DNA from 2 places in the Plantibacter sp. CFBP 8804 genome. Region 2 is predicted to be linked to the other one. Evidence: riboswitches for the same ligand, from Rfam matches in the RefSeq annotation. Region 2 holds a riboswitch; the other holds the start of a gene.
What was found. Region 2 has a riboswitch for thiamine pyrophosphate ahead of IFU11_RS02855 (ECF transporter S component). Riboswitches for the same ligand answer to the same signal wherever they lie in the genome.
Positions count from the first base shown of each region.

Region 1: another riboswitch for thiamine pyrophosphate. It lies ahead of thiM (hydroxyethylthiazole kinase); the one in region 2 lies ahead of IFU11_RS02855 (ECF transporter S component).

Region 1 is NZ_JACYTU010000005.1:17,843-23,358, forward strand. It holds gene IFU11_RS11290 (CDP-alcohol phosphatidyltransferase family protein) at 1-230, shown strand, start outside; gene IFU11_RS11295 (HAD family hydrolase) at 324-1,007, shown strand; gene IFU11_RS11300 (DUF1622 domain-containing protein) at 1,018-1,527, opposite strand; TPP riboswitch at 1,588-1,688, shown strand; gene thiM (hydroxyethylthiazole kinase) at 1,680-2,531, shown strand; gene thiE (thiamine phosphate synthase) at 2,528-3,238, shown strand; gene IFU11_RS11315 (bifunctional hydroxymethylpyrimidine kinase/phosphomethylpyrimidine kinase) at 3,235-4,803, shown strand; gene ppnP (pyrimidine/purine nucleoside phosphorylase) at 4,851-5,147, shown strand.
Region 2 is NZ_JACYTU010000001.1:606,173-611,688, reverse strand. It holds gene gatB (Asp-tRNA(Asn)/Glu-tRNA(Gln) amidotransferase subunit GatB) at 1-85, shown strand, start outside; gene IFU11_RS02875 (hypothetical protein) at 201-797, shown strand; gene IFU11_RS02870 (acyltransferase family protein) at 768-2,093, opposite strand; gene dinB (DNA polymerase IV) at 2,176-3,474, shown strand; gene IFU11_RS02860 (hypothetical protein) at 3,484-3,813, shown strand; TPP riboswitch at 3,864-3,972, shown strand; gene IFU11_RS02855 (ECF transporter S component) at 4,009-4,638, shown strand; gene IFU11_RS02850 (ABC transporter ATP-binding protein) at 4,641-5,516, shown strand, end outside.

The sequences.
Region 1 (5,516 bases), on a different contig from region 2:
GCATCGCCGGCAAGATCCGGACGGTGTTCCTCTTCGTCGGCTTCTTCGCGCTGCTCATCGGCCTCGCGCTCGGCGGCGGGGATCCGGCGTCGGCGCTCTACCGGGTCTTCGGCGGGGTCGGCTTCGTGGCGATCCTCCTGGGACTCCTCGGCCACTTCGTCGCGGCGACCCAGTATGCGCGACGCATGGTCGTCACCTGGCAGCGACAGGGCGTCCGCGCGGCCCGCTGACCATGACGCCGACCGCCGTCGGAGGTCGCCGTCGGAGGTCGCCGCCGGAGGGCGCACGGCCACAGCGCAGGCGGTGTCGTTTAGGCTCGGAGCATGCCAGTCGACTATCCGGACCTCGTCATCTTCGACTGCGACGGCACGCTCGTCGACACGGAACGCATCTCCGTCCGGGTGAACCTCCAGCTGCTCAACGAGGTCGGCGGCGACTACACCGAGGCCGAGGTGCGGGAGCTCTTCGTCGGCGCCTCGCTCGAGACCTACGCGACGCTCGTCGAGCAGCGTCTCGGGAAGCCGCTCGAGGCCGACTGGATCCAGCGCTGGAGCGACATGTTCCGCGGCATCTGCGAGCGCGAGCTCGAGGCGGTCGACGGGGTCGTCGACGCCCTCGACGGCATCGCTGCGACCGGGGTGCCGCTGTGCGTGGCCTCGAACGGGATGCTGCACGACGTCGTCCGCAACCTCGGGCAGGTGGGCATCCACGACCGCTTCGACGGGCGCATCTTCAGCGCGACCGACGTCGCCGTCGGCAAGCCCGCACCCGACCTCTTCCTGCACGCCGCCGCCGACTTCGACACGGCCCCCGAGCGGTGCGCGGTCATCGAGGACAGCGTCGTCGGCGTCCTGGCTGCCCGCGCGGCCGGCATGACGGTCTACGCCTACGCCGGTGGCATGACGCCCGCCGAGCGCCTCATCGGCGACGGCACCCACGTCTTCGACGACATGCGCCTGCTGCCCGACCTCATCCGCGACACCTGGGCGACCTCCGCGGCGCGCTAGCCGCGCCGCACTAGCTGCGACTGCGGAGCTCGGGGAAGCCGTCCTCATCGTCGGGGACGGCCTGCGCCGCGACCGTCGGCGCCGGTGTCGGATCGGCTGACGTCGACACGTCCTGCTCCTCGGCGCGACGCCGCGTGCGTTCGCCACCGCGCTTGACGGCACGGTCGAACAGCTGTGGACCGGTCGTCGCCAGGCGCCTCCAGGGGAGGGTGCCCTCGATCTCGATCTGCAGGGAGAAGCTCAGCAGGGTGCGGATGACGACGATGATCGCGAGGACGAGTGCGTCGGTCAGCGACGGCGTCGACGTGACCGTCTTCACGAGGTCGGCGGCCACGAGGATCTCCAGCCCGAGCAGGATGACCGAGCCGATCGTCTCCCGCAGCATCCGGAAAGCCCGTGCGCCGTCGCGCGTGCTCCACCACAGGCGGGCCGAGAGGGTGACGGCGATCACGAAGCCCACGACCATCGCCCCGACACCGGCGACCTCGAAGACGATGGTGACCAGCTCGAAGAAGTCCATCCCTCCATCATCCTCGCCCGCCCGCTGGACGGGAAGCCGGGCCGACCCGCTAGGGTGGTCGCGAGTGACACGGGGTGCCGATCCCACGACGATCGGCTGAGAACACACCCGTCGAACCTGATCTCGTTAGTCCGAGCGAAGGGATGTCGCGAATGAGCATTCGCACACCGCAGCAGTCTGCCCACCCGTCCACCGACGACTCGTCCGTCGGCGAGTTCGCGAGCGCGTCCGGGGACCTCCTCGACCGCCTGCGCGAGCGCACGCCGCTCGTCCAATCGATCACGAACGCCGTGGTGACGAACTTCACGGCGAACGTCCTGCTTGCCATCGGCGCCGCCCCGGCGATGACCGACATCCCCACCGAGGCCGGACCGTTCGCCCGCATCGCCTCCGGCGTGCTCCTCAACCTCGGGACGCCGCAGGCTGAGCAGCGCGAGGCCATGGTCGAGGCCGCCACCGCCGCGAACGAGGCCGGCACTCCATGGGTGCTCGACCCCGTCGCCGTCGGCTTCTTGCCGGTGCGCACGGCGCTCGCCACTGAACTCCTCGCCCTCAGGCCGACGATCGTGCGCGGCAACGCCAGCGAGATCATCGCGCTCGCCGGACTGGGCGCCGGCGGGCGCGGCGTCGACAGCACCGACTCGGTCGACAGCGCGATCGAGGCGGCCACCGCGATCGCCCGCGCCTCGGGTGCCGTCGTCGCGATCTCCGGCCCGACGGACGTCATCACCGACGGTGAGCGCATCGTCCGCTGCTCGAACGGGCACGCCTGGCTCACCCTCGTGACGGGCGGTGGCTGTGCCCTCGGTGCCGTACTCGCCGCCTTCGCGTCACTCGACGACGACCGGCTGCTGACGACGGTCGCGGCGACCACCGCGTACACGGTCGCCGCGCAGCTGGCGGCTGCGGAGAGCCGTGGCCCCGGGTCCTTCGCTCTCGCCTTCCTCGACCACCTCCACCTCCTCGATGCCGACACCGTCCGCAGCCTGGCGGTGATCGCGTGAGCGCCTCGACCACCGCGGACCGGGTCCTCGCGGCCCGTTCGCACGCCGAGCTCGTGCGCCGCGGTATCGCCACCTACCTCGTCACGGATGCTTCGGCCAGCGGGGATCGCGGTGTCCTCGACGTCGTGCGCCGGGCCGTCGACGGCGGGGTGACCGCGGTCCAGCTGCGGGAGAAGACCGCGTCGGCGCGAGAGTTGTTCGACCTGACCGTGCGTGCGGCGGAGGTCGTCGCCGGGCGGGCGCTGCTCCTCGTCGACGATCGGGTGGACGTGTTCCTCGCCGCCCGTTCCGCCGGCGCCGTCGTCCACGGCGTCCACGTGGGTCAGAGCGATCTCCCGGTCGACGCCGTGCGTCGCATCGTGGGTCAGGCCGCCGTCGTGGGACTGACGGCGAACACCTCGGCGCACCTCGACGCGGTCGCAGCGCTGCCACTCGGGACGGTCGACTACCTCGGCGTCGGCGTCATCCGCCCGACGACGACCAAGCCGGACCACCCGGAGCCGCTGGGCATGGAGGGGTTCGCCGCGATCGCCGCCGCGACCCCGCTCCCGTGCGTCGCGATCGGTGGGGTGTCACTGGAGGACACGGTCGAGCTCCACGCTGCCGGTGCCGCTGGTCTCGCCGTCGTCTCCGCCATCTGCGCCGCCGACGATCCGGCGGCCGCCGCCCGGGCGTTCCACAGCGCCTGGATTGAGGTCTCGGCATGAGCGCCGTGAAAGAGACGACGGCGCCGGCGTCGTCGAGCTCGGACCGGGTGCGCGGTCGACGACCTGTCGCGGTCCGGGACACACCGCGGGTGCTGAGCATCGCCGGCACCGACCCGACCGGCGGTGCCGGGATCCAGGCCGACCTCAAGAGCATCGCCGCGAACGGCGGATACGGCATGGCGGTCGTCACCGCGCTCGTCGCGCAGAACACCCGGGGCGTCCGATCCGTGCACACCCCGCCCGTCGGGTTCCTCCGCGAGCAGCTGGACGCGGTCGCGGATGACGTGGTGATCGACGCGGTCAAGATCGGGATGCTGGGCGATGTCGCGATCATCGACACCGTGTCGACCTGGCTGCAGGAGACGGTGACCGGACCCGTCGTCCTCGACCCGGTGATGGTGGCGACGAGCGGCGACCGTCTCCTCCGCCGCGACGCCGAAGCGGCCATGCGCGCGCTCCTCCCGCGCGTCGACCTCGTGACCCCGAACCTGCCGGAGCTCGCCGTCCTCGCGGACGAGCCGGTGGCGACGAGCTGGGCCGACGCACTCGCCCAGGCGGAACGGGTCTCGGTGCAAGCGGGCGTGATCGTGCTCGTGAAGGGCGGGCACCTGACGGGGACGACCGCGTGCCCGGATGCGCTGGTCGACGCCGCGGGTGGTCTGGGCGACGACCGATCACTCGTCGAGTTCGACGGTCTTCGAGTCGACACGCGGAACACCCACGGAACCGGGTGCTCCCTGTCGAGCGCGATGGCCACCCTCGTCGCCCGTTCGGGATCCTGGACCGAGGCCCTCGGCGAGGCGAAGGCGTGGCTCACGTCGAGCCTCCGGCACGGGGATTCGCTCGCGGTCGGCTCGGGCAACGGCCCGATCAGTCACTTCGCAGAGCTGTGGGCGTCGGACGGGATGATTTCGGGTCGGCAGGACGGTGCCGACATCGTCGCCGACTGGTGGGAGGACATCGCCGAGCTGCGGGACCGGATCGACCACCTGCCGTTCGTGACGACGCTCGCGGACGGCACCCTCGATCCGGCCCGGTTCGCCTGGTACCTGCAGCAGGACGCGATCTACCTGCGGGCCTACTCGCGGGTCCTCGCGCGAGCGAGTGCACTGGCACCGACGGCCGAGGAGCAGGTGTTCTGGGCGACCGGTGCGGCGGGCTCCATCGAGGCCGAGATGGAGCTGCACCGCACCTGGCTCAGCACGTATGCCGTCAGCGGTATGGACGTGGAACCGTCGGCGACGACCGCGGCGTACCTCGACCACCTGCACGCGGCGACGGTCGACGGCGACTACGGGCGGGTGGTCGCCGCCGTGTTGCCCTGCTACTGGATCTATCAGGATCTCGGTGAACGGCTCGTCGGCGCATCGCACGCGGAGCACCCCTTCGCGGCGTGGCTCGACACGTACGCCGACCCCGCCTTCGCGATGGCGAACGCCCGGGCGATCGAGATCGTCGCCGGGGCGGCGGCTCGTGCGGACGAGGCCGGCCGGGAGACGATGCGACGGGCGTTCCTGGCCTCGGCCGCGCACGAGGAGGCGTTCTTCGCCGAGCCGATACGATGAAGGCCGGATCCGCCGCCGCGGTCCCGGACCACGACGAGAGGCCCCTGATGCTGACGAGCAACGAGTACTTCGACGGCAAGGTGAAGTCGATCGGCTTCACCACGAATGAGCCCGGTGCGGAGTCGGCCAGCGTCGGAGTGATGGAGCCGGGGGAGTACACCTTCACCACGGGCAAGGCCGAGGAGATGTCCGTGATCTCCGGCAAGCTCCGCGTGCTGCTGCCGAACACGAGTGCCTGGCAGGACTTCGGGCCCGACGCGCAGTTCAGTGTCCCGGGGAGCAGCAGCTTCCAGGTCGAGGTCGAAGTCACCACCGCGTACCTCTGCCGCTACCTCAACATCTGAGCGCCCTTCGACAGGCTCAGGGACCGGGGTGGGTGCGCCCTTCGACAGGCTCCGCGCGGCGCAGCTCGGTGGCCGGCCCACGCGGGGACCGCTCCGCGCTTCAGGAGTCCACGACCTCGGGCGTGCAGACGTTCAATGCGCACCTGTGGGAGAAACAGTTCGGCTGATGTTGCCCAGGCGAGTACTGGACGGGGCCGCGTGTCGATTCGATCGGCGATGTCGTCGACGTCACCCATGGAGAACTCGCGCAGGTCTGCGCCCTTGACGAGATATTGCCGAGGGAGCCTATTCATGTTCTCGTTCGAACCCCTCTGAGATCTCCGTTTCGTGGCGGCATGGTGCGACGTTCCTCACGGCGACTGCGTCGTC
Region 2 (5,516 bases):
CATCGGCGCCGTGATGAAGGCGATGCGCGGACAGGCCGATGCGGCACGTGTGCGCGAACTCGTCCTGGAGCGCGCCTCGCAGTAGCGGCCTCTGCTGCACCATCGGGCCCGTACCACCGTCGACGACGGCGGCACGGGCCCGATGTCGTCGGCCAGGGGAAGCCCTGGTGCCGACTGCTGGCCCGGCATACACTTCCGCCATGCTGGTCGAAGGCACCATGCGGTGGCAGGTCACGGAAGACGCTCCGATGGCCCTCATGCTGGCGCTCGCGTTCCGCGACATGGCAGGGCTCGGGGAGCGATGCGTCGCGCAGCTTCCCGCGGTCACGCCGGGGCTGGAGCGGGTCGACGTCGCCGGCCTCGACCTCAACGCGCTCGCGGTCCAGTTCGACGGCTGGTGGACCGGGATCGCCCGTCGCGACACGCGCCTCTTCATGGCCGAGGTCCGTCCACCACACTTCGAGGTGTTCGATCGAGCGCTCGATCTGCAGGAGCTCGCCTACCGGGCGTACGACGAGGCGCACCGGTGGGCGGCGGCTCGCATCCGGGAGTACGAGCGCGCGCTCGCAGGCCGGTCGCCGAGCCGCCTCACCGACGTCTACGAACTCATCCGCGAGCGCCAGTTCGAGTTGCGCCGACAATCCAGCTCGTTCCGGTTGGACCTCGAGGTGCTCCCGATCTGCCGACCGGGGGCCTGGGTGGTCGCGCCCGACACGATCGTGGTCAGTGAGTCGCTCCGGGACGACCGGGAGGCCTTCCGCGAATGGCTACGGCCGCTGGTCCACGGCCTGGTCTGATCCGCTCGCGACGCGCTCGACCGGCCGACGGGTCGGGTTCAGGAGCACGACCGCGATGATCGAGCCGGCAGCACCTGCAGCCGCCATGGTGGCGGTGAGCGGGTGGGAGATCTCCGCGAAGGGCATGATGAAGGCGCTCGTGAGTGCGATCCACACGGCGACGTGTGCCGGCTTGCGCTCCGGGTCGAGGCGCAGCTTGCGAGGGTGCTCGACGCGGCCGAGGAGTGTGCCGACGCCCGCGAGCAGGACCGCGACGACGAGCAGCACGACCGGCCGGGTCCACCACCATGCCGCGCTCAGCGGTTCCGCGAAGGGGATGCCGAGGGCGAGCTGGAGACCGGCGACCGCGATGATCAGGGGGAGATGCCAGAGGTAGACCGTCATCAGCCGGGACCCGATGAGGAAGACGACCGCTCGCGCGGCGCGGGTCCGCATGACGGCGGTGAGCAGCGGGTGCACCAGGGCGAGCAGGGCGAGCTGCCCGATGCCGAGGACGACGAGGGGGAGCGTCGGTGGGTTGAGGTTACCGAGCATACTGGTCGAGTACGGCAGCCAGGTCGTGATCGGCACGAGCGCACCGTAGGAGAGGAGCACCACGGCCACGAGGACGAGGCGCGGAACGGAGCGGAGACGTCCGTCGGCCAGGAAGAACCCGAACTGCTGCAGCAGCGGCCAGACGAACACCAGGTTGACGAGACCGATGCCCAGGAGACCGGTCGAGTACCGGACGACGTCGACGAGGATCACGCCGGCCAGCAGTGCCGCACAGGTCAGGACGGGGTGGCGGTCGTGCCAGGTGGCGAGGAAGGGCGCGACCGCCTGGCAGAGCAGGTAGGCGGCTAGGAACCAGAGCGGGGACCCGACGCCTGCGGCGACGGCCTCGATGATGGCGGGGTCGACACCGAGCGCCCCGGCGAGCCACAGCCCCGCGGCGAGGAAGAGCAGGACCGGGATCGTCGGCAGCGCGAGTCGGAAGACCCGGGACCGGAGGAAGTCGCTGGTCCCGCCACCACGTCGGACGGTGCTGCGCCAGCCGGTGATCGTCGCGAAGCCGCCCACGATGAAGAACAGCGGCATGATCTGGCCGAACCAGGTACCCGTGTCGAACCACGGCTGCTGCTCCAACGCTCGGGAGATGCCGATCGTGCCGTCCGGCTCGACCGCCACCGCGACCATCAGGAGGTGGACGATGACGACCGTCACGACGCACGCGACGCGCACGAGGTCGAGGGCGAGGTCCCGCCCGGAGAGGTCTGGGACCGCCGGGGCCGACCCGGTCCGCGTTCGCGTGCTCATCGCCGGACAGCCTAGCGTCGCCGGGCCCTCCCGCCTCGGCCCTTGTGGAGAGCGTGTCGGAGGCGACTGCGACAATGGAGGCATGAGTCGGCAGGATGGAGCGTCTCGTCGCGTCTCGGCGCACGATGCCGACGACAGCGGTACCCCCATCCTCCACGTCGACATGGACGCGTTCTTCGTCTCGGTCGAGCTCTTGGAACGGCCCGAGCTGCGCGGTCTGCCGATCATCGTCGGCAACAAGGAGGGGCGGTCGGTCGTCACCTCCGCCAGTTACGAGGCTCGCCGGTACGGCGTGCGCGCGGCGATGCCGGTGTCCCAGGCGATGCGCCTCTGTCCGAGCGCCGTCGTGCTGCCGCCCCACCACGGCAGGTACCGCGAGTACTCCGACCGGGTGATGAAGGTCTTCGAGTCGGTGACGCCGCTCGTCGAGCCGCTGAGCATCGACGAGGCGTTCCTCGACGTCTCCGGTGCGGTCCGGTTGCTCGGGAGCCCGCGGACGATCGCCGCGCTCGTGAAGCAGCGGGTCCTCGACGCGACCGGCCTGCCGTGCTCGGTCGGCCTGGCGTCGACGAAGTACGTCGCGAAGCTCGCCTCCGGCCTGTCGAAGCCCGATGGTCTGCTGGTCGTACCAGCCGACGAGACCTTGGCGTTCCTCCATCCGTTGCCGGTCGGTGCGCTATGGGGCGTCGGTGGTCGGACGGAGGAGCAGCTGACGAACCGGGGCATCCGGACCATCGGTCAGCTCGCCTCCACCCCGCTGTCGATGCTCCAGCGCGCGGTCGGTGAGGCCTCCGGTCGCCGACTCCTCGAGCTCGCGAACGGGATCGATCCGCGCGGCATCGAGCTGGCACGACGCGAGAAGAGCGTCAGCCACGAGGTGACCTTCCCGACGGACGTGTCCGACCCGACCATCCTCAAGCGCGAGCTGCTGAACCTCGCCGGCCTCGTCGCGATCCGGCTCCGGAAGGGCGGCTACGCCGGACGGACGATCAGCATCCGCGTCCGCTATGCGGACTTCAGCGTCATCACCCGGTCGCGCACCATCGGCGAGGCCACGAACGTCGGGCGTCGGGTCTACGACGAGGCGGCGTCGCTGTTCGACGACCTCGATCGCGGCGGACGCCTCGTGCGCCTCGTCGGGGTGAAGGTCGACCAGCTCGTCCCCGCCGATGAGGCCGGTGCCGGGCTCTGGGACCCGGACGAGGAGTGGCGTGAAGCCGAGCAGACGATCGACCGGGTCGCGAGCCGGTTCGGCGATCTCGCGATCGCTCCCGCCTCCCTCCTCGGCAAGCCGAGACGTCGCGGACTCGGCAGTCGCGGAGACTCGCAGGGTGCTGGGAGCACGGATCAACCCCTTGGACCGGCGGATACCGAGCGGTAGCCTCGCGGTATGACGAATCTCGTGGAGAAGCTGGCAGAACAGGCGAAGGGGCTCGGCGTGTCCGCAGCCTACGGGGAGCAGCAGGACGTCGACGGCACGAAGCTCGTGCCCGTCGCGCTGACGTACTACGGCTTCGGCGGCGGCTCCGAGGGCGACGGCGACGACGCCCCGAGCGGCGGCGGCGGCGGTGGCGTCTCGATCCCGGTCGGTGCCTACATCAAGACCGACGAGGGTCTCCGTTTCGACCCGAACCTCATCTCGCTCATCGCCGTCGCGATCCCGTTCATCTGGGTGAGCGGCAAGGCTCTGGCCGGCCTCATCAAGGCCCTCAAGAAGTAGCCCTCCCCGTCGAACCCCTGTCGTGCGACTGCGCACGGCAGGGGTTAGACTCGTGCCACCACGGGAGTCCGGTGAACCGGGCTGAGAGGAAGGTATTCGCCTTCGACCGTCGAACCTGATCTGGATCATGCCAGCGCAGGGAGACCATTTCTCGCTATCCCGTGCTCTTTTCCGTCTACAGGAAGGGCACGTATCGTGTCAGCATCGACCAAGATCTCACCCTCTGAACGCGCTGCGTCGCGGACCTTGCGCTGGAGGGTCGTCGACATCGTCGTGGTCGCCGTGCTCGGCGTCGCGACGGGCCTCATCTTCTGGGCGTGGAACACGCTCGGATCACTCTGGTACGCGGGTGCCAGCGCCGTCACGCCCGGTTTCGGCGGGATCGCCGTCGGGATCTGGCTCCTCGGCGGGGTGCTCGGCGGACTCATCATCCGGAAGCCCGGCGCAGCACTCCTCGTCGAGACCATCGGTGCGATCGTCTCGGCCCTCATCGGCAACGCATGGGGTGTCACGACGGTGTACTCCGGCCTCGCTCAGGGCCTCGGTGCTGAGCTGGTGTTCGCGGCGCTCGCGTACAAGCGCTTCGGCCTCGTTCCGGCGATCCTCGCCGGTGCCGGAGCCGGGGCCGGCGCGTGGCTCCTCGAGCTCGTGATGTCGGGCAACCTCGAGAAGGGTGTCGAGTTCAACGCGATCTACCTCGGTTCGCTGCTCGTCTCGGGCGCGATCCTCGCCGGTGTCGTCGGATGGGCACTTGTCAGGGCACTCGCGTCGACCGGAGCGCTCAGTCGGTTCGCGTCGGGGCGGGACGCTCGGCGCGAGGTCTGATCGTGCCGGGAGCGGCTGCGACCGGTCCGGCGCGCGTCGTCGCGCGGGACTGGGGGTGGCGTCATGCCGGTCGGAAGGCCTGGGCGGTGCGGGACCTCGACCTCGTGATCGAACCGGGCGAACGGGTCCTCCTCCTGGGGGCGTCCGGTGCCGGCAAGTCGACGCTGATCCACGCCCTGGCCGGCGTCCTCGGCGGTGCGGACGAGGGGGAATCCCACGGCTCGCTCCTCGTGGACGGCGTTCCGCCTGAACGAGCGAGGGGTCGCATCGGGCTCGTGCTGCAGGATCCCGACTCGCAGGTGATCCTGTCCAAGGTCGGCGACGACGTCGCCTTCGGCTGCGAGAACCTCGGCGTCGAACGCGAGGAGATCTGGCGCCGTGTGGACGCCTCGCTGGAGGCCGTCGGACTGGACCTGCCGCTGGACCACTCGACCTCGGCGCTGTCCGGCGGTCAGAAACAGCGGCTGGCCCTTGCCGGCGTACTCGCCATGCACCCCTCGCTCCTCCTGCTCGACGAACCGACCGCGAACCTCGACCCGGCCGGGGTGGCCGAGGTGCGGGATGCCGTCGCTCGGCTGGTCGATGACGGTTCGTCCACCCTGGTCGTCATCGAACACCGCGTCGACGTCTGGCGCGAGCTGATGACCAGGGTCGTCGTGCTCGACGCCGACGGCGGTGTCCTCGCCGACGGACCACCCGACCTCGTCCTCGACGACGTCGGGCAGCGCCTGGCCGATGCGGGCGTCTGGGTGCCGGGCATCCCGCTGGGGTTGGCCCTTCGTCCGGTGTCCGGCCCATCAGCGGCGGTCATCACGACCGACGACCTGGCGATCGGTCGAACGCGGAAGCAGCCGGTGCAGGAGCACCTGGGGCTCGCG